4 regions of the Pseudomonas sp. Soil_N_39 genome follow, and region 1 is predicted to be linked to each of the others. Evidence: predicted binding sites of a transcription regulator. Region 1 holds the regulator's gene; each other region holds the start of a gene.

The links. The regulator FliA, encoded in region 1, starts transcription of late flagellar genes. The targets are predictions, from matches to a motif close to CTAAAGTTTNNNNNNNNNNNGCCGNTAA.
Region 2: the regulator FliA is predicted to act here: its motif matches at 1,788-1,815, upstream of flgM (flagellar biosynthesis anti-sigma factor FlgM).
Region 3: the regulator FliA is predicted to act here: its motif matches at 1,974-2,001, upstream of AC3A5O_RS27940 (methyl-accepting chemotaxis protein).
Region 4: the regulator FliA is predicted to act here: its motif matches at 1,638-1,665, upstream of AC3A5O_RS06240 (methyl-accepting chemotaxis protein).

What each region holds. Positions count from the first base shown of each region.
Region 1 is NZ_JBDGLI010000005.1:160,145-163,659, forward strand. Features, by position in the region: gene flhF (flagellar biosynthesis GTPase FlhF) at 1-517, shown strand, start outside; gene fleN (flagellar synthesis regulator FleN) at 633-1,463, shown strand; gene fliA (RNA polymerase sigma factor FliA) at 1,460-2,203, shown strand; gene AC3A5O_RS10015 (chemotaxis response regulator CheY) at 2,370-2,741, shown strand; gene AC3A5O_RS10020 (protein phosphatase CheZ) at 2,760-3,515, shown strand, end outside.
Region 2 is NZ_JBDGLI010000003.1:414,947-418,461, forward strand. Features, by position in the region: gene AC3A5O_RS06655 (MFS transporter) at 1-17, shown strand, start outside; gene AC3A5O_RS06660 (flagellar brake protein) at 80-826, opposite strand; gene AC3A5O_RS06665 (flagella synthesis protein FlgN) at 919-1,386, opposite strand; gene flgM (flagellar biosynthesis anti-sigma factor FlgM) at 1,434-1,751, opposite strand; gene flgA (flagellar basal body P-ring formation chaperone FlgA) at 1,924-2,688, opposite strand; gene AC3A5O_RS06680 (chemotaxis protein CheV) at 2,767-3,515, shown strand, end outside.
Region 3 is NZ_JBDGLI010000030.1:32,279-35,793, forward strand. Features, by position in the region: gene AC3A5O_RS27940 (methyl-accepting chemotaxis protein) at 218-1,852, opposite strand; gene AC3A5O_RS27945 (undecaprenyl-diphosphate phosphatase) at 2,126-2,956, shown strand; gene AC3A5O_RS27950 (DUF1294 domain-containing protein) at 2,953-3,381, shown strand; gene AC3A5O_RS27955 (MmcQ/YjbR family DNA-binding protein) at 3,431-3,515, opposite strand, start outside.
Region 4 is NZ_JBDGLI010000003.1:316,902-320,416, forward strand. Features, by position in the region: gene AC3A5O_RS06225 (MFS transporter) at 1-940, opposite strand, end outside; gene AC3A5O_RS06230 (hypothetical protein) at 1,043-1,273, opposite strand; gene AC3A5O_RS06235 (hypothetical protein) at 1,311-1,454, opposite strand; gene AC3A5O_RS06240 (methyl-accepting chemotaxis protein) at 1,743-3,368, shown strand.

The DNA.
Region 1 (3,515 bases):
CAAGACCCTGGGCCGGATCCTCAATGTGTCGGTGACCCATGTGGATCCGGGCCAATCCCTGGCCCAGGCGCTGGAGCCGTTGCTGCGCAAACGCGTTGTGCTGATCGATACCGCGGGCCTGCAAGCCAGCGATCCAGCCCTGCGCATGCAGCTCGAAAGCCTGGCCGGACGCGGTATCAAGTCAAAAAATTATCTCGTGTTGGCAACCACCAGCCAGAAACAGGTTCTAACCGCCGCATACCACAGCTACAAACGCTGCGGACTGGCCGGCTGCATCCTGACTAAGCTGGACGAAACGGCAAGCCTGGGCGAGGTGTTGAGCCTGGCGATCGGTCATGAACTGCCGGTGGCCTACCTGACCGATGGGCCGCGGATCCCGGATGATTTGCATCTGCCGCGCCGTCATCAACTGGTCAGTCGTGCCGTGAGTGTGCAAATGCAGGAAGAACCCAGCGAAGAAGCCATGGCTGACATGTTCGCTGACATCTACCACAGCCCGAGCAAGCAGGTCGGCTGAGGTAATCATGAATATTTTTTGTACCTACATCGATGGTCTGCCATGCATTGTTCCTTATGCGAACGCGCAGCCAGTAATGTGGCCTCCGTCTAAGAAGACAAGGTAAAGAACGAACATGGGCAGCATGCATCCCGTACAGGTGATCGCGGTGACCGGCGGCAAAGGTGGCGTCGGGAAGACTAACGTGTCAGTGAACTTGTCCCTGGCTCTGGCAGAGCTTGGCCGACGGGTCATGCTGCTGGACGCCGACCTGGGCCTGGCGAACGTCGACGTGCTGCTGGGGCTTACCCCCAAACGCACCCTGGCGGACGTGATCGAAGGCCGCTGCGAACTGCGCGACGTGCTGTTGCAGGGGCCAGGCGGGATTCGTATCGTGCCGGCTGCCTCCGGCACCCAGAGCATGGTTCACCTGACCCCAGCCCAACACGCGGGCCTGATCCAGGCTTTCAGCGACATCGGCGACAACCTCGATGTGCTGGTGATCGATACCGCGGCCGGCATTGGCGACTCGGTCGTCAGTTTCGTGCGCGCCGCCCAGGAAGTGCTGCTGGTGGTCTGCGACGAACCGACGTCCATCACCGACGCCTACGCCCTGATCAAACTGCTGAACCGCGACTATGGCATGAACCGCTTCCGCGTCCTGGCCAACATGGCCCAGAGCCCGCAGGAAGGACGCAACCTGTTCGCCAAGTTGACCAAGGTCACCGATCGCTTCCTGGACGTCGCCCTGCAATACGTCGGCGCGGTGCCTTACGACGAAAGCGTGCGCAAGGCCGTCCAGAAGCAACGTGCCGTCTATGAAGCCTTTCCACGTTCCAAATGCGCGCTGGCGTTCAAGGCGATCGCCCAGAAGGTCGATACCTGGCCATTGCCGGCCAATCCTCGCGGGCATCTGGAGTTTTTCGTCGAACGTCTTGTGCAACAAACAGCAGGGCCCGTGCTATGACAGCCAGCGGTTACAACCATCTCTACAAAAAATCGGCACGGGACGCCCAATACGAATTGATCGAGCGTTATGCGCCACTGGTCAAGCGTATCGCCTACCACTTGCTGGCGCGGTTGCCGGCCAGTGTCCAGGTCGAGGACTTGATCCAGGCCGGCATGATCGGCCTGCTTGAAGTGTCGAACAAATACGACGCCAGCAAAGGCGCCAGTTTCGAGACCTATGCCGGTATTCGCATTCGCGGGGCGATGCTCGATGAAGTCCGCAAGGGCGATTGGGCGCCGCGTTCGGTGCACCGCAATACCCGCATGGTCAGTGACGCGATTCGGGCAATTGAAGCGAAAACCGGGCGTGACGCTAAAGATCACGAAGTTGCTGCCGAACTCCAGTTAAGTCTCGATGATTATTACGGGATTTTGAACGATACCTTGGGCAGCCGCCTGTTCAGTTTCGACGACCTGCTGCAGGACGGCGAACACGAAGGGCTGCACGAGGATGGCGCGAGTGCTCACATGGAGCCATCGCGTGACCTGGAAGATGAACGTTTCCAGAGCGCGCTGGCGGATGCGATTGCCAATTTGCCGGAGCGTGAGCGACTGGTCTTGGCGCTGTACTACGACGAAGAGCTGAACCTCAAGGAAATCGGTGAGGTCCTGGGGGTCAGCGAATCGCGGGTCAGCCAGTTACACAGCCAGTGCGCGGCCCGTTTGCGGGGGCGTTTGGGGGAGTGGCGAGCGCGTTGACAGGCAGTGTGGGGACACTGCGACGAGGCTGGCCTGGCAGGTACTGCGCCAGTCTCCATCCGTTGTGCTCCGGACCGTTGTCGAGTGTTGTGCCGGATTGATTGAAATGGCGCGTCCAGGTGCTGGGCGCGTTTAAGACTGCTTGGAGGTCGAATTGGACAAGAACATGAAAATCCTCATCGTTGATGACTTCTCAACGATGCGGCGGATCATAAAAAACCTGTTGCGTGACCTTGGGTTCACCAACACGGTCGAGGCGGATGATGGCGTCACAGCCATTCCGGTCCTCAACAGCGGGAGCATCGACTTTCTGGTGACTGACTGGAACATGCCCGGCATGACCGGTATCGACTTGTTGCGCCATGTGCGCGCCGACGAAAAGCTCAAGCATCTTCCGGTGCTGATGGTCACTGCCGAAGCCAAGCGCGAGCAGATCATCGAAGCGGCCCAGGCCGGTGTAAACGGCTATGTGGTCAAACCCTTCACGGCCCAGGCGTTGAAAGAGAAGATCGAAAAAATCTTCGAACGCATCGGTTAACTGCGCCACGGGGGAGCTATGGACAACGAATCTTCAATGGGCGATTTCGAATCGACCCTGAAAAAACATGCCCGCGAACTGGTCGACAGCCTTGAAAAAGGTCGCTTTGGCGATGCGGTTCAAATGATCCATGAGCTCAACCAGACCCGTGACCGCGGTCTGTATCAGGAAGTGGGCAAGCTCACGCGTGAACTGCACAGCGCGATTGTCAATTTCCAGATCGACCCGCACATGCCGCAGGCCGAGGAAGTCTCGCAGATCACCGACGCCACCGAGCGCCTGGGGTATGTGGTCAAGCTGACCGAGGCCGCGGCGAACCGCACCATGGACCTGGTGGAAAGTGCAACGCCGCTGGTCAACGGCCTGAGTGAAGAAGCCCAGGCCTTGAGCACCGACTGGGGCCGGTTCATGCGTCGCGAAGTCGGTGCTGAAGAGTTTCGGGAGCTGGCCCGTCGGGTCGACGGTTTCCTGGCGCGCAGCAGCACCGAGAACCGCGCCGTGGCAAGCAACCTCAACGACATTCTGCTGGCCCAGGACTATCAAGACCTGACCGGCCAGGTGATCAAGCGTGTGACCCAATTGGTCACCGAAGTGGAAAGCAACCTGCTCAAACTGGTGTTGATGGCCAGCCAGGTCGACCGCTTTGCAGGCATCGAACACGACCGTGAAGCGATGCTTGCTGAAAAAGATCCACAAAAACATCTCTCTCAGGGTGAAGGTCCGCAAATTCATGCCGATAAAAGAGAAGACGTTATGTCCGGTCAGGACGATGTG
Region 2 (3,515 bases), on a different contig from region 1:
CCCAGGCCAGGCCTTGAAACAGACATAAAAAAACGGGCAGTCACCGCAAGGGACTGCCCGTTTTTTTATGGCTCGACGATCAGAGGTCGTCTTTATCGAAGCGCCGCGCTTCGCGCTGGAGCTGGTAGACGAACCGCTCGACCTGCCGTTGCACCAGGCCACTGATGTTGTGGAAGCGCACGCCGGCGAACGTGGTGTTGATCCTTTCTTCGAAATGCAGGTAACGCAGCTCCACCGGGGCGATCATATTGCCAAACGGCAGGGCCGCGATGAAGCGCTCGTACACCTGGCCCAACTGCAGACGTTCGGTGATATCGCCGTCGAAACGCAGCTTGCAACCGGTGGCGGAAATGTCCAGCAGCTTGCCGTCCACGGGGGACTTGAGCTTGTCGCCGCCCAGTTCAACGCTCACCAGTTGCGCCAGTTTCAGGGCGGCACGGAAGGCGTTGCGACGTTGGTGGTAGACCACTTCGTCGGGCAGGGCGCCGCGATAGCAACGACCGTCGCTGGACTCATCAATGGTCAGCGGACCCTTGCCATCCCAGGCGATGCGCACGCCGTCATGGAACCCCTCGACGCGAAACGGCTCGCCGGCCAGCAGGAAACGCTCGCCGTCCCGGGGAATCATTTCATCCAGGGCGATGGAATTGGTCTCGCGATCGACGTTGACCAGATAGCTCTGGAAGCGCTGGGTACGTTCATGGAAGGTAATGATCAGCGGGTCGTGGCTATCTTGCAGCATCCGCAGGTTGCCGGAGATTTCCAGGGGCGTGGTGAGGACCTTGGGGGGCTGCGGAGCATCATCCGCGTTTGAGGCATTGAACACGGTGGGTCAATCTCCAGGCAAAATACGACTACGAATAGCCAGCATTTTGCCAGCATGTATCGCGCGTTGATAGAGCGAAGGCATTGTTCGTTTCATGCCTGGCTGAGCGGGCGGTGCTTGACCATTCGGGCCGTCGAACCGCTAGCGTCATACAGCGTCGGGATCTCGCCACCGTTGAGAATACGCAACTGGTTGGCGGTGGCGGCCTGCTGCATCAGGATCGACTGGCCGTTGCGGGCGTTGGTCGCCTGGCATTGGGCGAGCAGGTCGTTGAGTACTTTGCTCTGGGACCGCAACTGGTCGCCTAGGGTCGACTGGGCAGCCAACTGCTCAAGGCCGTCATGACTGGCGGGCAGGTTGAGGCTGGCGAGGATCTCGCTGCGCTTGCGGCCATGCTGGTCGAGCAAGATGATCAGTGCCTGTTTTTGCGCCAGGATATTTTCCAGCAAAGGCATGTCACGACCGTGCAGGGCCACGGATTCAGCCTGCAATAGCTCCAGCAATTGTTGCGCTGGAACGAAGTCGTCGATGATCAGTTGCAATAAATGAGTGTCGTGCATGGCTGGCCTTGGGTCTTAGCGTCCAAAAGCCTCGCGCAGGCGGCGGCCTAGCGCTGGGCTTCGAAGTTGAGCAGTTTGCTGGCTACGCGGTTGCTGTCGACTTTGTAGCTGCCATCGGCGATGGCTGCTTTCAACTCGGCCACGCGGGCGTTGTCGACGACAGGTTGATCGCGCAGCTTGTCAGTGACCTTCTGCAACTGCTGAGCCTCATTGCTGAGGTGTACCGACTCCCCGTTGCTGACCTTTTCGGCAGGCGTGGACAGCGGCGCGGATTTGTCGGTTTCGACGGTTTCCTTGGTGGCGCTGGTACGCGTAGTGCCTGTCAGCGGTGAAGAGCTGTTTAAACGATTGAAATCGATGACCATGGTAAAAAACCTCTGGGTATTTGGACGCTTGCCATGTTTTCGGCCATCCCCAAAAAAACTTTAGGCTCATTTGTTCAATGAACGTGCGCACGTCTGCGCTTGCCTTTGCGTAAGGCACAGTCTAGGGAACACCGGGATCAAGCGCCAGCTTTCTACCTCCTCTATCGGGTGATTACATCGCCACTTCCACTTGGCCTGGAGCCATCACTTGCGCCTTGATGACGCGCTGGGAATTAAGGTTTTTTACCCGTATCTGCTCACGCATGCCGCCGTTGGACAGGGCCTCGCCGGGCATCCGCACGGCAAGAGAGCCGCTACGGGCGGTGATGACCACCTGGTCACCCTTGCGGACCACCTCGGCCTGTTCCAGGTGCACCAGCGTCACGACCTGATCGGCGACCATTGGTCGGACAAGTTTCTGCCCGATGGCTTGATCGACAGAGGTCAGGAAACCCTGGGTGATCTGGCTGATGTCCCGTTCGCGCAACATCACGTCCTGGGGCTCGACGATCCCGGCCCGCTTGAGTGGACGGGTGGTGGTGACGATTTCCCGGAACAGGCGCACTTGAGCGGGCACGAACACCGTCCAGGGCGCGGCACTGTCACAACGAACCTTCACCGTGACGCGGCCCAGGGGCCGGGCCGGGCTCTCCAGCGACGCAGTCAATTCCTTGTCACACATGGGCATGCGCAAGCGCGGGTCGAGCTGGTTGACTTCGATTTCGTAACGACCTTCGGTTTGACTGCTTGCCAGATAGTCTTCTACGGTGAATTCAAGAAAGCCCTGAGTGACGCCGATAAGGAGATCAGGCAAGGTAACCGGAGCCGCCGCAAGGGCAGGACTGCCCGAAGTGAACAGGCAGGCAGCCAGCAGTGCACCGAGCCAGTGGCGGCAGTGAGTGGTCAGGCGTCGAGAAAATGTCGTTTGTGCGTTCATGCCGGTTCAATAGCAAGCCCCGTGCCGTTTAGTGATGAATGCGCGTCGGACACATTAGCGTTAGGTAGGAGTCAGGGCATGGCGGGAGTAATGGATTCGGTAAACCAGCGCACTCAGCTGGTCGGTCAGAATCGCCTGGAGCTGTTGTTGTTCCGTCTCGACGGCCAACAAATGTACGGGATCAACGTATTCAAGGTTCGCGAGGTGCTGCAATGCCCCAAGCTGACCCTGATGCCCAAGTCCAGCCCCGTCGTGTGCGGTGTGGCCAATATCCGCGGTGCGACCATTCCGATTCTCGACCTGGCGATGGCGACCGGCTCCGGTCGGTTGCTGGACCAGAGCAATCCGTTTGTGATCATCACCGAGTACAACACCAAGACCCAGGGGTTCCTGGTGCGCTCGGTGGAGCGCATCGTCAACATGAACTGGGAAGAGATCCATCCACCGCCCAAGGGCACCGGCCGCGATCACTACCTGACGGCGGTGACCCGGGTCGATAACCAGTTGGTGGAAATCATCGACGTGGAGAAAATCCTCGCCGAAGTGGCGCCCACGCCGGAAGCGATTTCCGTGGGGGTGGTGGATGCCGAGACCCAGCACAAGGCGATTTCGCTGCGAGTGTTGACCGTCGATGATTCTTCGGTGGCCCGCAAGCAGGTGACCCGTTGCCTGCAAACGGTCGGCGTCGAGGTGGTGGCGTTGAACGACGGGCGACAGGCGCTGGATTACCTGCGCAAGCTGGTCGACGAGGGCAAGAAGCCTGAGGAAGAATTCCTGATGATGATCTCCGACATCGAGATGCCGGAAATGGACGGCTACACCCTGAC
Region 3 (3,515 bases), on a different contig from region 1:
GTGGAGAGCTCCAATACCAATGTCGTAAATGGGCTGGCGCTATCGCGAGCAGGCTCGCCCCCACCGCGGTTTTGCGTTGGTCTCTGGTTTGGTACTCACCACAAATCCCCTGTGGGAGCGAGCTTGCTCGCGATAGCGGTGGGTCAGCTTGCATCAATGCTGAATGTGCGACCGCGATCGCGAGCAAGCTCGCTCCCACAGGGTTGGCTACCGATCTTTAGACTCGGAATTGCTTGAGCAACCCATTCAACTGTTCACTCAACGCCTTGAGGCGGCTGCTTGCCTGGCTGGACTGTTCGGCGGCCATGGCGGTGCTATGGGACAGGCCGGCGGCCTGGGTGACGTTCTGGTTGATGTCTTCCACCACATGGGCCTGTTGCAGGGTGGCGCTGGCGATGGAGGCGTTCAGGCTGTTGAGGTTGCGCAGGGCCTGGCCGATGGCGTTGAGGCTGGCACCGGCGAGGCCGGCCTGTTCGATGGTCAGTTGCGAGGCACGGCTGCTGTCGCCGATGACTTTCACGGCGGCTTCGGAGTGGGTTTGCAGGCGCTCGATCATCGCCTGGATCTCGGCGGTGGATTTCTGCGTGCGCTGGGCCAGCAGCCGCACTTCATCAGCAACCACCGCAAAGCCCCGGCCTTGCTCGCCGGCGCGGGCGGCTTCGATCGCGGCGTTGAGGGCCAACAGGTTGGTTTGTTCGGCGATGGAACGAATCACCTCCAGCACACTGCCGATCTGGGTGCTTTCACTCGCCAGGGTGCGAATCACTTCCACGGCTTGATCGATGGTCTGGGACAAGCGGTCGATCTGCTGCAAGCTCCCATCGATGTTGACCTGGCCTTGCTGGGCCTGGGATTCGGCGTCGCGCATCTCACTGGCCGCGTGCTCGGCGTTCTTGGCCACGTCCTGCACGCCATAGGTCACTTCGTTGATCGCGGTGGCCACCAGTTCCATTTGTTGTGACTGTTGCTGGCTGCGTTCCTGGGCTTGAGCCGCGTCGTTGCCCAATTCGTTGGAAGATTGCCCCAGCTCGCTGGCCGAGGCCTGCAACTGGCTCACCACCTGGCGCAATTTGGCGGTAAAAGCGTTGAAATGCCGGGCCAGTTGCGTGACTTCGTCCTGGCCGTGGGTGTCGAGGGTACGCGTCAGATCGCTTTCGCCGCTGGCGATATTGGCCATGGCGTTGACGGTTTCTTGAAGCGGGCGGACGATGCTGCGCACAATCAGAGTCAGCAGAAGGCCCATGACCAGGGTGATCGCCAAGCCAATCAACGAAGCCTTGATCAACTGGGACTGGAACTCTGCCTGGACGTCGTCCACATACACGCCGGAACCGATGATCCAGCCCCACGGTTCGAACAGTTTGACGTAGGAAGTCTTGGCGACCGGCGCTTCGGCGCCCGGCTTGGGCCAGAGGTAATCGATGATCCCGGCACCCTTGGCTTTGGCGATGGCGACCATCTCGTTGAACAGCGCAAAACCGTTCGGGTCGCGGATCGCCGAGAGGTTCTGGCCTTCAAGCTTCGGGTTGGTCGGGTGCATGACCATGACCGGCGTCAGGTCGTTGATCCAGAAGTAATCGCTCTGGTCATAGCGCAGGCCTCGCACGGCGCTGAGGGCTTGCTTCTGCGCTGCCTCGCGGGTCAGGGTGCCGGCGGTTTCCAGCCCATGGTAGTAGCTCAGTACACCACTGGCGGTCTGCACCACATGCTGGGTCTTCTGCACCTTGGCCTGATACAGGTCCGTGTGGATCTGCTTGAGCATAAAGGCGCCTAGCGTGAACAACATCACGATGGCCACGACCAGGATGAGCCACAAGCGTCGGCTGATCGACACACTGCGCAAGCTATTCATACGCTGTCACTCCGGTTTCTTATTCTTGTCATTAACGACGGCCGGCACTTTAGCGCCCGGCGGCTATCCATGATTGACCTGGGTCATAACGCGGCAGCGTTATCAGGGCTTGTCTGATAGGATTTCGGCCCCGCAGCGCAAAACCTGAGTCTGTTCTGATTTTTCATTGGTTTTTTTTGAAAGGTCGCGGTTATCGTGCAGCCGCTGCGTGTACCTGCATGACACTTGAATATTGATAAGACCTGCTTGAACAGCGTCTTTTTTGGGGGATGAATGGATTTGTGGACGGCCTTTTCGGCATTGATTCTTGGCGTAGTGGAAGGCTTGACGGAGTTTCTGCCGATTTCCAGCACGGGGCACCAGATCATTGTCGCCGACTTGCTCGAGTTCGGTGGCGAACGCTCGATGGCATTCAACATCATCATTCAGTTGGGCGCGATCCTCGCGGTGGTCTGGGAGTTCCGGCGCAAGATCTTCGACGTGGTGCTGGGGCTACCGACGCAACCCAGCGCTCGCCGGTTTACCGCCAACCTGCTGATCGCCTTTCTGCCGGCCGTGGTCTTGGGCGTGCTGTTTGCCGACTGGATCCACCATTACCTGTTCAACCCGATCACCGTGGCCGCCGCGCTGGTGGTGGGCGGTCTGGTGATGCTCTGGGCCGAGAAGCGTCAGCACCAGGTGCACGCCGAGACGGTGGACGAGATCTCCTGGAAGGACGCACTGAAGGTTGGCCTGGCCCAATGCATAGCGATGATCCCGGGCACCTCCCGTTCCGGCGCGACCATCATTGGTGGCTTGCTGTTCGGTCTGTCGCGTAAAACTGCTACCGAATTCTCGTTCTTCCTGGCGATGCCCACCATGGTCGGCGCGGCCGTCTACTCGGGCTACAAGTACCGCGAACTGTTCGTCCCGGCGGATTTCCCAGTGTTCGCCATTGGTTTTGTCACGGCGTTCATTTTCGCCATGATCGCGGTCAAGGGCCTGCTGCGGTTCATCGCCAGTCACAGCTACGCCGTGTTCGCCTGGTATCGAATCGCTTTTGGCCTGCTGATCCTGGCCACCTGGCAGTTCGGCTGGGTGGACTGGACCGCCGCCAAGCCATGAACGATTCAGGCAACCGCAAACGTGCCGGGCGCAACGCCGACGGCGCCGTGCAGCACCTGCGGCTCAAACTGACGGTGTTTGCCCTGGTCTGTGCCTTGCCGCTGTTCGGTTCGCTGCTGTTCGGGCTGCGGGCGGTGTCGTGGGTGCCGATGGGGGCCTATGGCGTCGTCAGCGTGGTGGCGTTCCTGCTGTACTGGAGCGACAAGCGCAAGGCGCGCGCCGACGCCTGGCGTACCCCGGAGAATGTGTTGCATGCGGTAGAGCTGGCCGGCGGTTGGCCCGGCGCCTTGCTGGCCCAGCAGCTGTTTCGCCACAAGACCCGCAAAGTCTCATTTCAAGTGGTGTTCTGGTTCATCGTGCTGTTGCACCAGGTGTTCTGGATCGACCAGTTGTTCCTGGGCGGTTATCTGTTGGCGTTGTCCTAGTGGGGGAGCGAGCTTGCTCGCGATAGCGGTGGTTCAGTCGCTGCCGCCACTACAGCAATAACCCAACCTGGGTACGCTTCGGTAACTTGCTGACCACCAATTGATGAGAGCGGCGCAGCAAATTGCGCAGCTCT
Region 4 (3,515 bases), on a different contig from region 1:
AAAAGCCGAAACCGCTCAACGCCGCGCCCGCCAGGGCCCATTGGGCATCCGGTGCGAGCCAGAGCAGTAACAAGCCGAGGGTTTCCACCGACAGGCAGGCAATCGCCACGCGAAAGCCGCCCAGACGGTTGATCAGGTTGCCGAACAGCAGGCGCGCGCCGATGAAGCTGGCGCCGAACAGGCTCAGGCACAGCACGGCGTTGTCCCAGTGCTGCGTGGCGTAGTACAGGGTGATGAACGTCGCGATGGTGCCAAACCCGATGGAGCCCAGGGCCAGGCCGCAGCCGTGGGGCAGTACACGCCCCAATACATGCATGAACGGCAGGCGCTCGCCAGCGACGATGGGTGCCGCAGTCTTACGCCAGGCCAATGCCAGCCCCAGCAAACCCAGCAAGATGATGCTGACGCCCATGCTCCACAGCCCCAACGCATTGACCAGCCACACCCCCAGCGGCGCACCGATCGCCAACGCGCCGTAACTGGCGATACCGTTCCAGGAAATCACCTTGGCGGTATTCGCCGCACCGACCCGACCGATGCCCCAGCCAATCGAACCCGAACCCACCAGGCTTTCCGCGCTGCCCAGCACCAGGCGGCCGATCAACAGGCTGATCAGGCTGAACGTTGGCAGGTGGGGTGTCCAAGCCGACACCAGCATGAACACACCGCTCAGCCCGCAGCCGGCGAGGCCGAACATCACCGCGCGCTTGCTCCCCAGGTTGTCGATGATTCGCCCTGCGTAAGGGCGACTGAGCAGGGTGGCCAGGTATTGCACGCTGATCACCAGCCCGGCGATCACCGCGCCGAAACCCAGTTCGCCGTGGACGAAGCCGGGCAGCACGGCCAGGGGAATGCCGATATTCAGGTAGCCGATGAAGGTGAACAGGACGATGGAAACGACTTGCAGCGTGACCGCCAGGGGGCGCTGGGAATCTGACATGGGGAAAAGGTCCACGGAGCAGCAGGATAGATAGGCTGCTTATGATAACGGCGGCCGTGGCGTCCGAGCGCAGAAAAGCAAAACTATTTGCCCAATGGTGATTCAGCTGTCGTGCTGTCCGCTGATCAGGCGCGTGGTGACCAGCGCGGCGATGGCGTTTTCTTCGCTGCCGAAACGCGCCAGCAGGGCCGCTTGTTTCTCGGCGGGAAGGCGGGTCCAGATTTCGACCATTTTCTCGGCGGTGCCGATCAGGACGCTGGCCTGGGCTTCGCTGAAGGGTGGGGTGTCATCGCTCATGGGGGGCTCTGGATTCAGGCAGTGTGGAAAGCGCATCTTAGCGCTTTCCACACGGTCTGGTGGTGCGGGTCAATCAGTCTTCGCTGTCGGCCTGGCGGCGTTCAGTGGGTTCCTTGGGCTCGGGTTGCTGGGCATCAGGTTGCCCCCCGGCTTGTAGCGTGGTCGTCTGCTCAGTGTCGTGCAGGCTTGGGAAGGGGAGATTAGGGATCTCGTGCATATCGCGCTCCTCGCAAAGTCTGTGGATAGATCTGGTAGATCCGCGCTTTTACAAAGCCTGGGCAGGATACAGCAGGAGAAATGACAAAAAGACTTTTAAATCCCGTCGGGCCGACAAAAGGGATTGTCTGGACAGGTCATGTCCAATCAGCGAAAACGCCGTCGCTACCGGTGGTCGCCAAGGCTCAAGAACACGGCTTATGGGCCGATGTCATGCACATATCCTCCACATTCGGTTGCAACAGTGGGGCCTGGACATGGAGGTTCTTTATTCGAAGAGATTGACTCCATGTTTCTACAAAAATCCCTGAAAGCCCAGATTCTCGCCTTGCTGAGCGGCAGCCTGCTGACCATGTTGCTGATCGCCTTGGCATCCTTTCACTTCCTTTCCGATGGCATCCAGAATTATCGCCACCTGATCGATGGCCCGTTGCATGCCTCGCAATTGATCGATGAGGCCAACGTGCAATTCAAGGTCCAGGTCCAGGAGTGGAAGAATGTGTTGCTGCGCGGCAAGCAGCCGGCAGACCTGGAGAAATACTGGAAGCAGTTCGAGGCGCGTCAACACGATGTCCAGGACATTCTTGGCCGGTTGACCACCCACGACGGTGTCCCGGCGCAGATCAAGACACGCATCGAACGGCTGCGGAGCGAGCATGTGCAGTTGGGCGCGGCTTACCAGAAGGGCCGTGATGCGTTTGTGGCGGCGGGCGGCGATGCTGCGGCGGGTGACGCAGCGGTCAAGGGCGTGGACCGCGCGGCCAGTGAGCAGATGAGTGAGTTGGTGGTCGAGTTGCATAAACTGGGCGATGAGCAATCGGCGCTGATCAGTTCCGGTGCCGATCGCACGATCATGTTGGGTACAGTGATCATGCTCGTCTCGGGGCTGCTGGTCGGGTTGTTGAGTGTATGGCTGGTCAACCGCAACCTGGTGCAGCCCATCCGTAACCTGATCGAGTACGTGACTCAACTGAGTCGCGGGCGTTTCGCCGAGCGTGTCACGAGTACGCGCCAGGATGAACTGGGCGACCTGGCCCTGGCGGCCAATACCTTGCGCGATTTCCTTGCCGAAACCTTCACGCGCCTGCAACGCAGTGCCACGGAGCTGGACAGTGCCAGCGGTGAGCTCAATGCCATCGCCAGCCTGATGAGCCAAGGCACCAGCGAACAATTCGAACGCACCGATCAGGTGGCAACGGCCATGAACGAGATGTCCGCCACCGCCCAGGAGGTTGCTCGCCATGCCGCCGATGCGGCGCGGGCTGCCGATGATGCCGATCATTCGGCGCAGCAGGGCGAAAAAGTGATGCAGGGCACTATCCACACCATCACCCAGATGCGTGGCGAAATTGCCAACACGGCCACGGTGATCCGTCGTCTGGAAACCGACAGCGGGCGCATCGGTAAAGTGCTTGAAGTGATTCGCGCGATTGCCGAGCAGACTAACCTGCTGGCGCTCAACGCTGCCATCGAAGCGGCACGGGCGGGTGAGGCCGGACGCGGTTTCGCGGTGGTCGCCGATGAGGTTCGCAACTTGGCGCAGCGCACGGCGTCATCGATCATCGAGATCAATCAGATCATCCAGACCGTGCAGACTGGCGCAGTGGACGCGGCCCAGGCCATCGAAAGCGGGCAGTCGCGCAGTGAAGAAAGTGTCGAGCAAGTGACCCAGGCCGGCGCCATGCTGGAACGCATCACCCAGGCGGTGGAAGCGATTCGCGACATGAACCGCCAGATCGCTACCGCCGCGGAAGAGCAGACCTCCGTGGCCGAAGACATTTCGCGCAACCTCACCGAAATCACCTGCATCGCCAGCACCAACCTCGACAATGTGCAGCGCACCGAAGCGGCCAGTCGGGATTTGCATGGGCTGTCCGGGCAGTTGAATGAAGTGACGGCGCGGTTGAGTGCCTGATGGTATTGACCTGTTTGCAATAGGCCTGATTAACACCTGTGGCGAGGGAGCTTGCTCCCGCTGGGCTGCGCAGCAGCCCCAAGGCCATTCAACGCGGTGGGTCAGGAATAAAACGGTTGGCAGCTTTTACGGCTGCTGCGCAGCCGA